3 regions of the Chryseobacterium sp. GW823-FHT05E08 genome follow, and region 3 is predicted to be linked to each of the others. Evidence: riboswitches for the same ligand, from Rfam matches in the RefSeq annotation. Region 3 holds a riboswitch; each other region holds the start of a gene.

Region 1 (4,986 bases), on a different contig from region 3:
CCTTTTGGCTGGTTTAACACAGTTTTCAAATCATTTTTTAACTGAAAATCGTAAACTTCATAAAATAATTGGTAAAATATACGTATACAATATTCTAATCATTAATTTTCCTGCCTGTTTTGTGCTTTCAATATTTTCAAATGGAGGAATTATAGGAATTACTGGATTTTTATTGCAAAATTTTCTTTGGGCTTATTTCACTATCCTTGCCGTAATTTATATTAAAAAAGGAAATATCGACAAGCATAGAATTTTTATGATTTTAAGTTATTCAATAACAACAACAGCGATAACTTTTAGAATCATAAAAAATCTGGTTTATCAGGAGAACCTTTTTTCCTATCATCTATTTTATGGGATTAATGTTTGGATTTCGTTATTTATCAATCTATCAATTGCTTATATTATAATCGTCAAAAACAAATCAATAACCTTATCTTCCAATAGTAACAGTATTAATAAGAATAAAAAGAGTAATCGCCATCAGAATTACCAATGAAATAAGAAAAACAGAAGCATCTAAAGCTGCTGGATATTGTGTATTTTTTGTATACATCCTAAGATATTTCATTGCCAAATAAGCAAGACCAACATTAATTACTAAAATAAACAAGAGAAATAATAAAATCATCAGTTTTAATTTATCTCAAAACTATTAATTTTTAAATTATAAATGACCAAAAAATCATGCAAATTCAAAACATCGACCATATCGTATTAACCGTAGCTGATATTGAAAAAACAATCGAATTCTACACTCATATTCTAGGGTTTCAAGTTGTAACTTTTGGAGACAACAGAAAAGCACTGACTTTCGGAAATCAAAAAATCAATCTTCATCAAAAGGGTCATGAGTTTGAACCCAAAGCTCAGCATCCGACCGCTGGTTCTGCAGATCTTTGTTTTATTGCAACAACAGATATTCATGATGTTTTAGAAGAATTGAAACAGAAAAATATAGAAATTATAGAGGGAATTGTTGACAGAACAGGCGCTTTGGGAAAAATAAAATCTGTGTATTTCCGCGATCCTGATCAAAATTTAATTGAAATCAGCAATTATTTAAGTTAAATCATTCTAAATACACACATTAAGTGAAAGATGATTAAAAAATGCCTAATTTCGTATGCATAACTTAGTAATAAACACGTAATGCAACTTGATGAAAAAATTTTATCTACTATCCTCAACGATTTTGAACAGGAAAAATTCGGTCCCAAAGAACTTTTGATCGAAGAAGGCAAAATCGCCCGAAAATTTTACTACATCGAAAAAGGAGTTACGAGAGGCTGGCTCAATAATGACGGAAAAGAAATCACTTTTCAGTTTATGTTTGAGGGCGCTTTTATTTCGTCTTGGGAAAGTCTTTTTTACAGTTTGCCCAGTCTATACAATATCGAAACAATAGAACCTGTCACTGTTTACAGCGCTTCTCTTGAAGATTTCAGACAGAAAATGGAGCGTAATCCTTACATCAAAGATTTCTATTATAATAACCTTCAGCAAAGACTTTTAAAGTATCAGAAATTATTTATTTCCAGAATAAAAGATACACCGGAAGAACGATATAATCAATTATTTGAACAATCTCCAGAGATTATCCGCAGAATTCCGCAACATTATATTGCGTCTTATCTGGGAATTACTTCTGTTTCTTTGAGTAGGATTAGAAGTCGGAGATAATTTAAAATAAAAATTGTTTAAACTATTTATTTTAACCACAAAAGTTGCAAAAGACTAACACATAAGTATTTTAAGTTAATCAATCGACCGCAAATAAGAACACATTAGTTTTGAAAATCTTTGATTTTTATTCTTTTGAAAACTATTGTCTCCTAATAATGGGTATCAAATAGCTTTTGCCTCTTTTGTGGTTAAAATTTACAATTACTAAATATTCACCCCATAAATATTCTTCACTTCCGCCATCACAAAAGTGCTGTGCGTACTTCCGATGGAATCTACAGAGCCCAATTTATTGAACACAAAATCCTGATAATGCTTCATATCTCGTACCTGAACTTTTAAGAGAAAATCAAAATCCCCGGAAATATTATAACATTCAGCTACTTCATCAATCTGTAGAATATCTTTCACAAATTCATTTCCAACAGAACGGTCGTGAATTTTTAGTTTGACCTGACAAAAAACGGTAAAACCACGATTCAGTTTTTCAGCTTCCAAAACGGCTGCATAATGTTTAATATAACCTTCCTGTTCGAGTCTTTTCATTCGTTCAAAAACAGGCGATGCTGAAAGATTAACTTCTTTCGCTAACTCTTTTACGGTCAATTTTGCATTCTTTTGTAGGATTCTTAACAGTTGAAGATCCTTTTCATCGAGTCTTTCCACAGAATAATATTCTTTTTTTGATTCTATTTTTCAAATTTAAAGAATAAATATCTTTTTAAATTAATTTAAACAAAATATTATACTTAATATTTAGCACTAAGCCAATCAATTCACTTTAATCAATATCTTTGAACTCCATTTTGTTCTTTAACATACTTCATCAAACGGAAAAGGTTTTACTTAAGGTAAATTAATAGGGAATCGTGTGAAAATCACGAGCTGTCGCGCAACTGTAAGTAACATAAAAAGTTTTTGTCCAAGTAGATCCACTGTGCAAACGGGAAGGATGACAAAAACTGTTACAAGTCAGGAGACCTGCCTGTTCCGAATTGACAATGCTTTCGCGGTTTGAAGCTTTTGGGTCATACAGATGATACTTTTGAACGTATTTGGTTTGAAATTAAATTGAATTGAGTTTTAATTTAATTTATTTTTTAAACGCAAAGATTTTTATGATGACTTCTTATTTTAAAGGAGCAAAGATTTGCGACTTTGTCGCTGATGAAGCTTATGTTTTATACGCCCGCTTCTTAAAATCAATTTATTGATTCTTCTTTGCCCGCTTAAATAATATAGAAAATTGAATTAAAACTTGGCGTCAAAAAAATAAAAAACATTAAGCCAATTCTTTTATTTAAAGAAAAAATTACGTCCTCACTGTATTTACTCTATTCCATAAACTCTTTTCCTCGACTGTATTTCGAAGTGTCTGAAGAACTTTTAAAATCAAATTTAATTTAAAAGTTTAAAAGAAATGCAAACACACTTAGTAGGCTATCCGCGTATTGGTAGCAACAGAGAACTTAAAAAAGCTTGTGAAAACTATTGGTCAGGCAAGATCCCATTAGACGAATTGTTGGAAGTTGGAAAAACCATCACTCAAAACAACTGGAAATTACAGCAGGAAGCAGGAATTGATCTTATTCCATGTAATGATTTTTCATATTACGATCAGGTTTTGGATATGACGTTAACGGTTGGAGCAATTCCGGAACGTTATCAGGAAATTGCTCTCAAAAAGTCTGAACTCGACCTTTATTTTGCAATGGCAAGAGGTTTTCAGAAAGATGGATTGGATATCACCGCCATGGAAATGACCAAATGGTTTGATACCAACTACCATTATATCGTTCCTGAATTTCAGAAAAACCAGGAGTTTAAGCTATTCTCCAATAAAATCATCCAAGAATTCATCAGTGCAAAACAAGCCGGAATTAATGCAAAACCTGTCATTATCGGTTTATTAACGTATTTATTGTTAGGAAAAGAAAAAGAAGAAGGCTTTGATAAATTGGATTTAGCAAAAAACTTACTTCCCGTTTATATTCAGATTTTAAAAGAACTGGAAAATCACGGTGCAGAATATATTCAGTTTGATGAGCCTTTTTTAGCTTTAGATTTAAATGAAAAAGCGAAAGAAACATATCAGTTTATTTATGCTGAAATCAGAAAACAATTCCCAAATCTGAAATTCATTGTAGCTACCTATTTTGATGGATTAAAAGATAATCTTGCCTTGACTACTTCCCTTCCGATCGATGTTTTGCATATTGATTTAGTTCGTTCACCAGAACAGTTGGATGAAGTTTTAAATAATATTCCAACAATTTTAAGCCTTTCTTTAGGAATTGTTGACGGTAGAAATATATGGAAAAACGACTTCCAAAACTCATTAAATATCATTAAAACTGCCATTCAAAAAATTGGTTCGGAAAGAGTTTTTATTGCACCGTCTTGTTCATTGCTCCACTCTCCTTTCGACCTTGATTCTGAGAAAAACGAAGATATTTTATCTCCTGAAATCAAGCAATGGCTGGCTTTTGCAAAACAGAAAATTTATGAAATTGTTAATTTAAAAAAATTAGCTTCAGAAAATCCGGATTATAATGTTTTACAAGCTTTGGCTGAAAATAAAAAGGCCATTGAAAACCGTAAAACCTCAACATTAATTCACAATCAGGATGTGAAAAATCGTGTTGATGTGACGACTGAAGAAGATGCAAAGAGAAATTCACCATTTAATATAAGAAAAGAAACTCAGCAGCAAGTTTTGAATCTTCCTCTTTTTCCAACAACGACAATTGGCTCGTTTCCACAGACGAAAGAAGTGAGAACCTGGCGAGCAAAATTCAAAAAAGGAGAATTAAATGCCGAACAATACAACAATTTATTAAAACAGGAAACCGAAAGAACCATCCGTTGGCAGGAAGAAATAGGGATCGATGTCTTGGTTCACGGAGAGTTTGAGCGAAACGATATGGTGGAATATTTCGGGGAACAGTTGGCGGGATTTGCTTTTACACAAAACGGTTGGGTTCAAAGTTACGGAAGCCGTTGTGTGAAACCGCCAGTGATTTTTGGAGATGTTCACAGACCGAATCCAATGACGGTTTATTGGGCTGAATATGCTCAATCTTTAACTCAAAAATGGGTAAAAGGAATGTTGACGGGACCTGTAACGATTCTTCAATGGTCTTTTGTGCGTGACGATCAACCTCGTTCATTGACTTGCAAACAAATTGCTTTGGCGATTCGTGATGAAGTAAATGATTTGGAAAAAGCGGGAATCAGAATTATCCAGATTGATGAACCGGCAATTCGTGAAGGTCTTCCGTTGAGAAAATCTGACTGGCA
Region 2 (4,986 bases), on a different contig from region 3:
TTTTTAAAAATTAATTGTATAAAATTAAGAAGAAATTTTAGCTCTTAAATATTGATGAGGAAAGAAACATTCTTCACCCATCTCAAACGAACCCTGAACTGCAATGTATGGATTTCTTAAGATCTCTCTGGCAATAAAAATAAGATCTGCGTCTCCTTTTTGCAAGATTTCTTCCGCGTGTGATACTTTTTTAATCAAGCCAACAGCACCGGTTTTTACTTCTGCCTCATTTCTTACCTGAGAAGAAAGGGGAACCTGATATCCGTCAAAAAGAGGAATCTTTACTCCATGAATATTTCCGCCACTTGAAACATCAACTAAGTCAACTGAATGATTTTTTAATATTTTCGCCAATTCTACACTGCTTTCAATATCCCAACCATTTTCAGCGTATTCTGTTCCGGAAATTCTTACAAAAAGCGCAACATTTTCGTTCAATTCTTCATTTACAGCATCTACAATTTCCAATAAAAACCTGATTCTGTTTTCAAAACTTCCGCCATATTCATCCGTTCTGATATTAGAAAGCGGAGATAAAAACTGGTGAACCAAATAGCCATGAGCACCATGAATTTCGATTACATCAAAACCTGCTTTTACCGCTCTTCTTGCTGCCTCTTTAAAGTTTTGAACCTGTTCTTTGATTTCCTCTACTGTTAAAACATGCGGAATTCTTTCTGTTGGGTGATAAGGAATCGGGCTTGGCGCAACAGTTTCCCAACCTTCTTCAACAGGAATTTGCAAATTGTTCCAAGTTGAGCCTTTTCTTCCAGCATGTGCAATCTGAATTCCTATTTTGCTGTCTGAATTCTTGTGAACAAACTCAACAATTTTCTGTAGTTTTTCTGCCTGCTGGTCATTCCAGATTCCCATGCAATGATTGGTGATCCTTCCACGGGGCTCTACGCCGGTTGCTTCTACTATAATTAATCCTGTTCCGCCCTGCGATCTGCTTCCGTAATGGACGTAATGGAAATCATTAGCCATCCCGTTTTCACTAGAATACATACACATTGGGGACATTACCCATCGGTTTTTTACTTCAACATTTCTGAATTTTATAGGAGTGTATAACATGTTTGATGTTTTGAATTTTAATTTAAAATTTTGAAGGACAAAATAATATTGCCCACTTGGTGAAAAAGAGGTAATTTTATCCCCCTTTTTTAGGTCCACAATATATGAAAAAAGACATACAGATAGGTTACGAATATTTTAAAAATAGCAGTGAACTTAGCGATATAGAAAATACTTTGTTCGCAAGAGCAAAACAAGCCAGGGAAAATGCTTACGCGCCTTATTCCAACTTTTTGGTAGGTTGTTCGGTTTTATTGGAAAATGGAGAGATCTTTTCCGGAAACAATCAGGAGAATGCGGCTTTTCCGTCAGGACTTTGTGCTGAGAGAACGACTTTATTCTGGGTAGCAGCCAATTTTCCGAATGAAAAGATCAAAAAGATCTTTATTGTTGGCGGACCGAGAGAATTTCACGAGAAAAATCCGCCGATTCCACCTTGTGGAGCTTGCCGACAAAGCTTAATTGAATATGAAACCAAGCAGAATGAAAATATTGATCTTTATTTTTCGAGCATGAATGATGTGGTCGTGAAAGTGAATTCTATTAAGGATTTGTTGCCGTTTTATTTTGATGCTACTTTCTTATAGTTTGTGAGTGCTTTTTTTAGCGCGAAGATCGCAAAGGTTTTCTTTAAAATCATTGAGAATATTTTTCGTTCGCAAAGGCGTTTCACTCAGCGAAGTTTATTGTCATTGCGAGGAGCAAAGCGACGAAGCACTCTTTTTTATCACTAATTTTTTTATGAGATTGCTTCACCTTCGGTTCGCAATGACGAATATTGAAAGAACGACAAATACCCTAGCCCAGATAGCAACGGTTACCCCGCAGTAAGAGTTGGAGTGTGGGAGGGTTTGAGCGTTGGAGAGTGGTGGCGCGAGGAGTATGAGTGGATAGCTGGAAATAGCTCCTGAAAAATAGGCAATGAGTAATTGGTAATAGGCAATTTTGAATAATAGATATTGTTGGATTTTTTAATTTAAACCTTTTACGATTTTGCATTTCAATTTAATAAATTATCTTTGCAAAAATTTTGGTTTCCAGTGTATTGGAATGAAAAGGGAATTGGGTGAGACCCCCAAACTGTCCCCGCAACTGTAAATCGCAACCGAAATTTCTACGAAAAACCACTGTGCAAACGGGAAGGTGTAGAAAAGCGAAAGTCAGGAGACCTGCCAAAATCATAATAAAAAAATAGATTGCTTTCGGAGGAAAAGTAAAATAGTGATGGATATAAAAAGATCTTTAGTACTGCTTTTTTCGTCTTATGGTTGTTTTCTTTTCGCACAGGAGAAAACCATTGACACCGTTTATGTTTTTGATAACCAAATGAGTAAGGTTAAGCTTTTTCATAACGTTACCACCATCACTCCTCAGGATGCTGAGAAAAACTCAACCAATCTTTCTGAACTTTTACGCTTTCAATCTGCTGTTTATATCAAAGAAAATGGTCGTGGAGCGGTTTCTTCGCCATCTTTCAGAGGGACAACAGCTTCGCAAACTGCCTTTGTATGGAACGGAATTAATATTAACTCTAACTTTTTGGGTCAGGGTGATGTTAATAATATCCCTTTTGGCGGATTTGATCAGCTTATTGTAAAATCAGGTGGAGGAAGTGTAAGTTATGGCAGTGGCGCGATCGGTGGAAGCATCCATTTAAATAATAATCTGGATTTTAACAGAGGAGCGCATGCTTCATTATTTTCTGAGGCAGCATCTTTCGGTACTTTTAATAATTTGCTCAAAGCATCTTACAGCAACGAGAAATTCAGTTTTAAGGCTTCCGGTCATTATTCTATTAGTGAAAATGATTATGAAGTTGAAAATTCAAATAATTATATCAACAGAAACGGAAAATATAATAACACCAATTTCAATTTTTCGACGGCTTATAAAATAGCACCTCATCACCAAATCTCTTGGATCTCTGAGTTTTTTAATGGAAATCAGCATTATCCTATTTTCTTTGAAAGCCAGACTCCGACGAAATATGAAACTCAAAATGTAAGAAGTTTAATTTCTTGGGATTGGAATAAAACTAAGTTCAGCAATTCATTTAAAGCAGCTTACACAGAAGAAAACTTCCAATATTTCGGGAATATCGACGGGCCAAAAACAAGTGGCGGAACAGGAAAAAATTATATTCTGAAAAATGATTTTAATTATTTTATTGTTCCAAAATTAAATTTCAACTTAATTACAGAATTTCAGGTTAATAAAGGCGAAGGTTATGCATCCGGAATCGATCATATAAGTAGAAATGTAGGTTCTGTAGCGGGATTACTTCGTTATTTCACTACGAAAGATCTTCGTTTTGAAGCCGGAGTTAAAAAAGATTTTGTTGAAGATATCAGTTCGCCACTCCAATTTTCGTTTTCCGGAAAATGGAATGCTGTCGATTGGTACAATGTGGGAATCAGTGCTTCAAGGAATTTCAGATTTCCAACATTTAATGATCTTTACTGGAGTCCAGGCGGAAATAAAGATTTAAAACCAGAGACATCGTATCAGTTTGAATTGAGAAATCAATTTAACATTGCTGGTGTACAACTTTCGGTTACGCCGTATTATATGAAAATCAAGGATATGATCCAATGGCTGCCTAGTCCACTAGGATACTACTCGGCTTTCAACACCAACAGAGTTGAATCTTATGGAATTGAATCCAGAATTGATTATGAAAGAAAATTCGGGAAGCATAATTTAAGAACGAATTTAGGATATTCATACACCAAATCTACCAATCTTGATACGGATAAACAGTTGATGTACGTTCCTTTTCATAAGTTATTTGGAAATATTGAATATCAATATGAATTTATGAGACTGTATGTTCAGGGAATGTTCAATGGGCTGACTTATGCCGATACCAACGAAAAAAGAGAGGATGCTTTGGAACCTTATTTCGTGATGAATGCTGGTGTTTCTGCAACGATTCTTAAAAATTATACAGTAGGTTTTAAAGTGAATAATATTTTTAACCAAGTATATGCAACGACGGCATTTTATCCAATGCCTTTGAGAAATTATAGCGTGAACTTGAATATCAATTTTTAAATAAATAATTAAATATAATGAATATCAGAAAAATTTTAACTCTTGCATTTGCGACAACATTACTTTTCAATGTTTCTTGTACTAATGAAACCACCGAGGAGATTCTTGAGGTTACCTTTGAAAATGGAGTTCTTATCACCAATGAAGGTGGATTTACAACTCCGACAGCAGAGGTTTCTTTTGTGACTAATGATCTTTCTGCATTAGCAAACAAAATTTATTCAGGAAAAAATAATGAAGTTTTAGGAAACGTTTTACAGACTATCGGTTTTGATTCTGATAAAGCTTATCTGGTTTCAAACGTACCTAATAAAATTGATATCGTTAACAGATACACCTTCAAAAAACAGGCTACCGTAACAACTAATCTTCAAAATCCGCGATATATTGCGTTTTCGGGAAGTCAATATTACGTAACCAACAATAACTTTTTTGATGTAATGAAACTGAACGTTTACAACAAAGACAATTCTTTTGTAAAAAGTATCAGTTTCGCAAGATCTGCGGAAAAAGTAGTTGAAGCCGGCGGAAATATCGTCGTACAAACTGACGGTGTTACCTACGAATCTACTCCTCCGTACAGCGAATTGCCAACAGGATATACAATTACGATTGTAAAACCTTCAACAAACGTTGTTGACAAAACCGTAACGCTACCAAGCAACGGAATCATCAGAGATCTAATCTCTTACAGCGGAGATGCTTACGTTTTAGCTTCAGACAATACAAATTCTTACATCTATAAGATCAATTCAACTACAGGAACGTTTACAACGACAACGTTGACGGCAATTCCTCAAGCTCAGAAATTAAGAGTGGATGGTAACACGTTTTATTTCACTAACTCAAGCAACA
Region 3 (4,986 bases):
TTGATTGATGTCGTAACGCTCTCCTACATAAATGAAACTGTAATTGAAAGCCCAATTTTTATAATCCGCCATTAAAGTAAATGTTCCGCTGTGCCAAGGTGTGTATGGAATCTGATCTCCAAAGAAAGACTCTTCCCTGTCGGAAAAATCTCTTGCACTTTGATAAGTATAGCTTAATAATGGTTTGATTTTTACTTTTCCGACCTGCAATTCTGCCTGAATATTGACATCTGCACCCAAAATTTCAACATAATCAAGATTCTGCATCGTCCATCGGAACATACTTCCATTAGGAGAAGCAATAATTTTATCCTTCACCTGATTGAAGTACCCGTCTACTTTTACATAAAAACCTTTAAAGAAGTTATTATTATCGTAAAATTTTTGATAGGTAAAACCTAGATCGTATTGCTCCGTAAATTCGGGTCTTAAAGAAGAGCTTCCGATTAATGTGTAATACAGATCATTGAAAGTAGGCATCCTGAAAATACGTTTATAGAAACCACGCAAGGTAAAATCTTTAGAATCAAAAGGCTGATAGCTTAAAAATGCGGCCGGCGTCCATTCTGTTTTGTCGGGAGCTTTGGTGTTAAGTTCTACTTCTTCATGAATAAAAGTACCTAAAACACTTCCTAAAAATTTAAACCTGTTCCATTGATAAGTTGTTGCAAAAGCCACAAGCGAAGTATAACGGGTGGGATAAGAAAACTGCCTTAAATCGGCATCCAGCGTATTATACTGAAAATCTACGCTCGCACTCACATCCCAATTTGGCGTAATAGAATACAAATTGGACGATGAAAGATATAACTCCTTCTGGGTATACTGATTCTGAATCTTAATTGAAGAAACCGTATCTACATATTTAGTATAATCGTATGCAAATTTAGCTTTGAACTGTGTTTCAAATTTTGGAAAGATCTTTTTTCTGAAATTAGCCTGAACGAAATAATTTTCATCAACCATTCTTTGTCCTCTCGCATCAAAACGGTTGTTTACAATAGCTCCGGGAATTCCTCGGTTTGATAAATAGCCATAACCTCTTACATTCCAGCTTCCGTTATTTAAAATTCCGTTAACGCTGGTTTCAAAACGCTTTGCTTTAATATCAGAATCAAATCTTTTAAAAATCGTATCATAAGCAACTGCTCCGTCAGGATATTTCCGCGAATATCTATATTTATAAACACCATCACTCTGAATAAATTCTGAACTAAAACTTGCAGAAACTTTATCCGAAATTTTCTGTTCTAAACGAAATGACGGATTAAAAAGATCGATAGAACTGTTTTTTAATCTGACAACGAAGTTTGTTTTCTGATTTCCTTTAAAACTTGGAGTTTTAGGCTGAAGATAAATTGAACCTGACGATCCAAAATCCTTTGCAGGTTGAAAAATTTCACTTTTTTGTCCGTTATACAGTGAAATTTCCTCAATATCATCTAACGAAAAACGGCCAAGATCCACTAATCCGTTTTGTGCATTTCCTAGCTGAATTCCATCATAGAAAACTCCTACATGCTGACTTCCCAAACTTCGGATATTGATGGTTTTCATTCCGCCAATTCCACCGTAATCTTTAATCTGAACTCCGGAAAAATAACGCAATGCATCTGCAACCGACTGACTGTTCAGTCTTTCTAATTGTTCTCCCGAAAGGGTCTGCGCAGGAAGAATCTCTTTAAAATTCTTTTTGTAAATATTAACAGCCTTGATCGATTTCTCTTTTATACTGTCTTTTCTGGTTTGAGAAAAGTATAATTGAGCCATTAGCACAAAAATTGTGATAATAACTTTATGAAGTCCGGAAGTAAATTTTGATACCATTAGCTCTTTGAAAATAATAACGCTAATGGATATAAGAAAGCAGCAATGAAAAGCACAGCGATAACTGCACAGAATCATTGTTGTCCTAAGCTTTATTCCACGAAAGCGTCAAACGTTAAATCTTCTGGCAGGTCTTCTGACTTACTCCATTTTTGAAATCCTTCCCATTAAAAAAACAGTGGATATAATTTTCAAAAACTTTTTTGTGGAGCTTACAGCAGCGGGTCTGTTCCGGATTTACACCGAATTCCCTTTTAAGCGCTTTTTAGGGCTCACCAGATTTCGGCAAAGATAGAAAATTATCGGCAGATACAATATTTTGATTAATCAAATGATTCTCAATTAAATAACAAAAACATCCCGTTAAAATTTTAACGGGATGTAAATAATTATGTTAAATTCCAAAGTTGATAAAAACACTCAATCGGGATTTCGCTTCAATATCTCCTCCTGCCAAATTAGAATAGGCAGGAAGCATCACTTCACTTCCCAAACTAAACTTTTTATAAGAGGCTTCAAAGCCCAATTTTCCGTACAAAGCACTTCCTGCGGTATTGGGCAGATCTTCACGAAATTGTTTATTTCTGTCGTATACTTCTCCCTGCATTCCGGCTTTTCCTGAAAAAATAACTTTTTCATTGGCAATAAGTTGATAGAATCCGGTGGCAGAATAATTCCATTGGTTTCCAAAATCATAATGCTTTTTGTTCTCTGTTTTAATGGTATAATCTGTGTTTAAAAGAACAGCAACTTTATTTTTCTGAAATTTGTAATTCAAAACCATCTGATAATCCCAGCTTCCTGTTCCCAGCTGAAAACTCGGATTAACGCCTGTGATTCCTTTCTCGTCAAACTTTCCTAAGGGAACTTTCACTCCAACTCCTCCGTTTAATTGATGAATATTATCTTTTGAATTGATCAACTGATAGATTCCCATCAAGTTCAAATCTCCAATTCCATTGATCTTAATATCACCCTGCATTGTTTTCTTTTCATGAAAATGAAATGGTAAACTCGCATACACACTTAGCTTTTTAGTTAAAGGAATCTTTCCCCAAAGCTGAATGGTATTGAAGTATTGATCCTGCGTTAAATCCTTTACAAATAAGTTTTCTTTTGCTTTATAATGCTGTGCAAAATATTTAATTCCTATAAATTGTGGATTCAATAAAGACTCAAAACCAGAAGAACCATTTCCTGCAGCACATCCACAGGCATCACAATCATCAAAAACCATTGCATGAAAATCAGTAGGAATATAAAGACTGTCGCCGATTGTTTTAGCCTGAAATAAATTACATAAAATCAAGCTTATGATTAAAATTATTCTTTTCATGTTTACTTTAAATTTATTCAGCAAATTTTGGATTTGAAATGAAGTTCTTATCAGACAATGTTTTTAGAAAGGCAATAATAAACTGCTTCTCCTGATCATTCATTGCAATTCCGATATGACCGTTTTGTTTTAATTGAGGATCAAGATTGGGGTTGTCTTCCACATTATCTGAATAGAAATTAAGTACTGCATTTAAGGTGTAAAATCTCCCGTCATGCATGTAAGGTGCGGTATATTCGATATTTCGTAAACTTGGAACGCGAAATTTCATCCAATCATTTTGATCAAGCGTTACCCGATATCGTCCCGCGTCTTTGAATTGCGTATTGTAATACATTCCTGTATTTCTGAAACTTTCATCTGTAAATAATTCTCCGCTGTGGCATGAGGCACATTTATGCTGAAATAAATTCATCCCCTGCGTTTCTTCTGATGTAAAATTTTCTTTTCCCTGTTTAAATCTGTCATATTTCGAATCTGCCGAGATCATTGTCGCCATAAATTGTGACAATGCTTTCAAAACCCTTTCCCCTGTGATACTTTCATCGCCATAAGCAGACTTAAATAATTTCTTATATTTCGAATCTGCACTTAATTTTGAAATAACCTCAGGCATTGAACTATCCATTTCATCTTCGTTGGTTATTGGAATTATTGGCTGTTCATTTAAATTATGAATGACTCCATCCCACATATATCGTTTTAAAAATGCCATGTTTTGAATCGGCGGAGCATTTCTGATTCCTATTCGATCATCAACGCCATGACTTACAGTATGACCGTGATGGGTAAATGCATTTTCCTGAATATGACAGAAGCCACATGAGATGGTATTATTTCGTGAAAGTCTGCCTTCATAGAATAATTTTCGTCCCAACTCTACCCCATTTTTGGTAATAGGATTTCCAGATTGATCGAAAGTCATTTCAGAAAAATAGGACGGAAATTCAAGATTGTAGGCTTCGTCTTTTTCCAGCGGCTCAATTACCTCATCAGAACATGATACAATACTTAGTAGAAAAGAAAAAAGAACCAATCTCGTTTTTATTATTTTAATCATTGTGAACGTGATCTACTTTAAACATCTTCGTTAAGTTATTGGTTACGCTCACCAAATGCTGACTAGAGCCCATCATCATGTCATTGATAGAAGTCAAAGTAAGTGGCGTTTCTCCGCTCAGATATTGATTAAGATCGGCCAAAATGTGGATGGAAGGCGTAATTGTACTCGTAACTCTTGCCGTAGTCGGAAGATTCAACGTAACTTCTCGGTAAAGATCTGGAGTATTATTGGCTGTGGTATTTCCCATGTTTCCGGTGTGATTCATAAATTCTGTAGTAGGAGAACTTGTTCCATATTTCCCTTCCAGTTTTACGAAAACATAACCGGCTGCCCAAGACCACGACATTCCTTTCTGTTTGGCTTTATTCCAGAATTCTGCCTGCCCGTCTTGTCCCAACAGATAAGCATTTTGACTGATTCCCAATCCGAACTTTATTTTTTTATAATTGTTTTTTGGAATTTCATTTAGGTTGAGATAAATAATTCCGGCTACTGCGTCGGCTTGATCTACGATGAAAGCACCTTTGTCAGGATTATTTTCATTGTATTTAAACTCGTTTCCGTTTTCATCGAATAAACTAATGTTGCTCACCACATACTTTAGATTAGAAAACTGATGCTTTTGTCCTTGTGAAGAGGTTTGAATAGTTTGATTTAAAACAATATCTCCCAGATTATTAAACCCATTTTCAAATTTTATCTGAAGATTTCCCGGTGTTTCATTGATTGAATCGTCTTCGTCATTATTTCGACAAGAGCT

What was found. Region 3 has a riboswitch for cobalamin ahead of AC1Q7L_RS09630 (TonB-dependent receptor). Riboswitches for the same ligand answer to the same signal wherever they lie in the genome.
Region 1: linked by a shared signal. The riboswitch ahead of metE (5-methyltetrahydropteroyltriglutamate--homocysteine S-methyltransferase) and the one ahead of AC1Q7L_RS09630 (TonB-dependent receptor) in region 3 are both predicted to bind cobalamin.
Region 2: linked by a shared signal. The riboswitch ahead of AC1Q7L_RS20325 (TonB-dependent receptor plug domain-containing protein) and the one ahead of AC1Q7L_RS09630 (TonB-dependent receptor) in region 3 are both predicted to bind cobalamin.

What each region holds. Positions count from the first base shown of each region.
Region 1 covers NZ_JBXAHY010000001.1:371,638-376,623, reverse strand. The annotation lists gene AC1Q7L_RS01735 (DUF2306 domain-containing protein) at 1-499, shown strand, start outside; gene AC1Q7L_RS01730 (hypothetical protein) at 434-631, opposite strand; gene AC1Q7L_RS01725 (VOC family protein) at 688-1,071, shown strand; gene AC1Q7L_RS01720 (Crp/Fnr family transcriptional regulator) at 1,153-1,683, shown strand; gene AC1Q7L_RS01715 (Lrp/AsnC family transcriptional regulator) at 1,891-2,352, opposite strand; cobalamin riboswitch at 2,507-2,689, shown strand; gene metE (5-methyltetrahydropteroyltriglutamate--homocysteine S-methyltransferase) at 3,107-4,986, shown strand, end outside.
Region 2 covers NZ_JBXAHY010000007.1:199,634-204,619, forward strand. The annotation lists gene namA (NADPH dehydrogenase NamA) at 25-1,077, opposite strand; gene AC1Q7L_RS20320 (cytidine deaminase) at 1,182-1,664, shown strand; cobalamin riboswitch at 2,092-2,268, shown strand; gene AC1Q7L_RS20325 (TonB-dependent receptor plug domain-containing protein) at 2,302-4,131, shown strand; gene AC1Q7L_RS20330 (DUF5074 domain-containing protein) at 4,149-4,986, shown strand, end outside.
Region 3 covers NZ_JBXAHY010000002.1:806,581-811,566, reverse strand. The annotation lists gene AC1Q7L_RS09630 (TonB-dependent receptor) at 1-1,827, opposite strand, end outside; cobalamin riboswitch at 1,937-2,122, opposite strand; gene AC1Q7L_RS09625 (transporter) at 2,222-3,163, opposite strand; gene AC1Q7L_RS09620 (cytochrome-c peroxidase) at 3,177-4,223, opposite strand; gene AC1Q7L_RS09615 (MbnP family protein) at 4,216-4,986, opposite strand, start outside.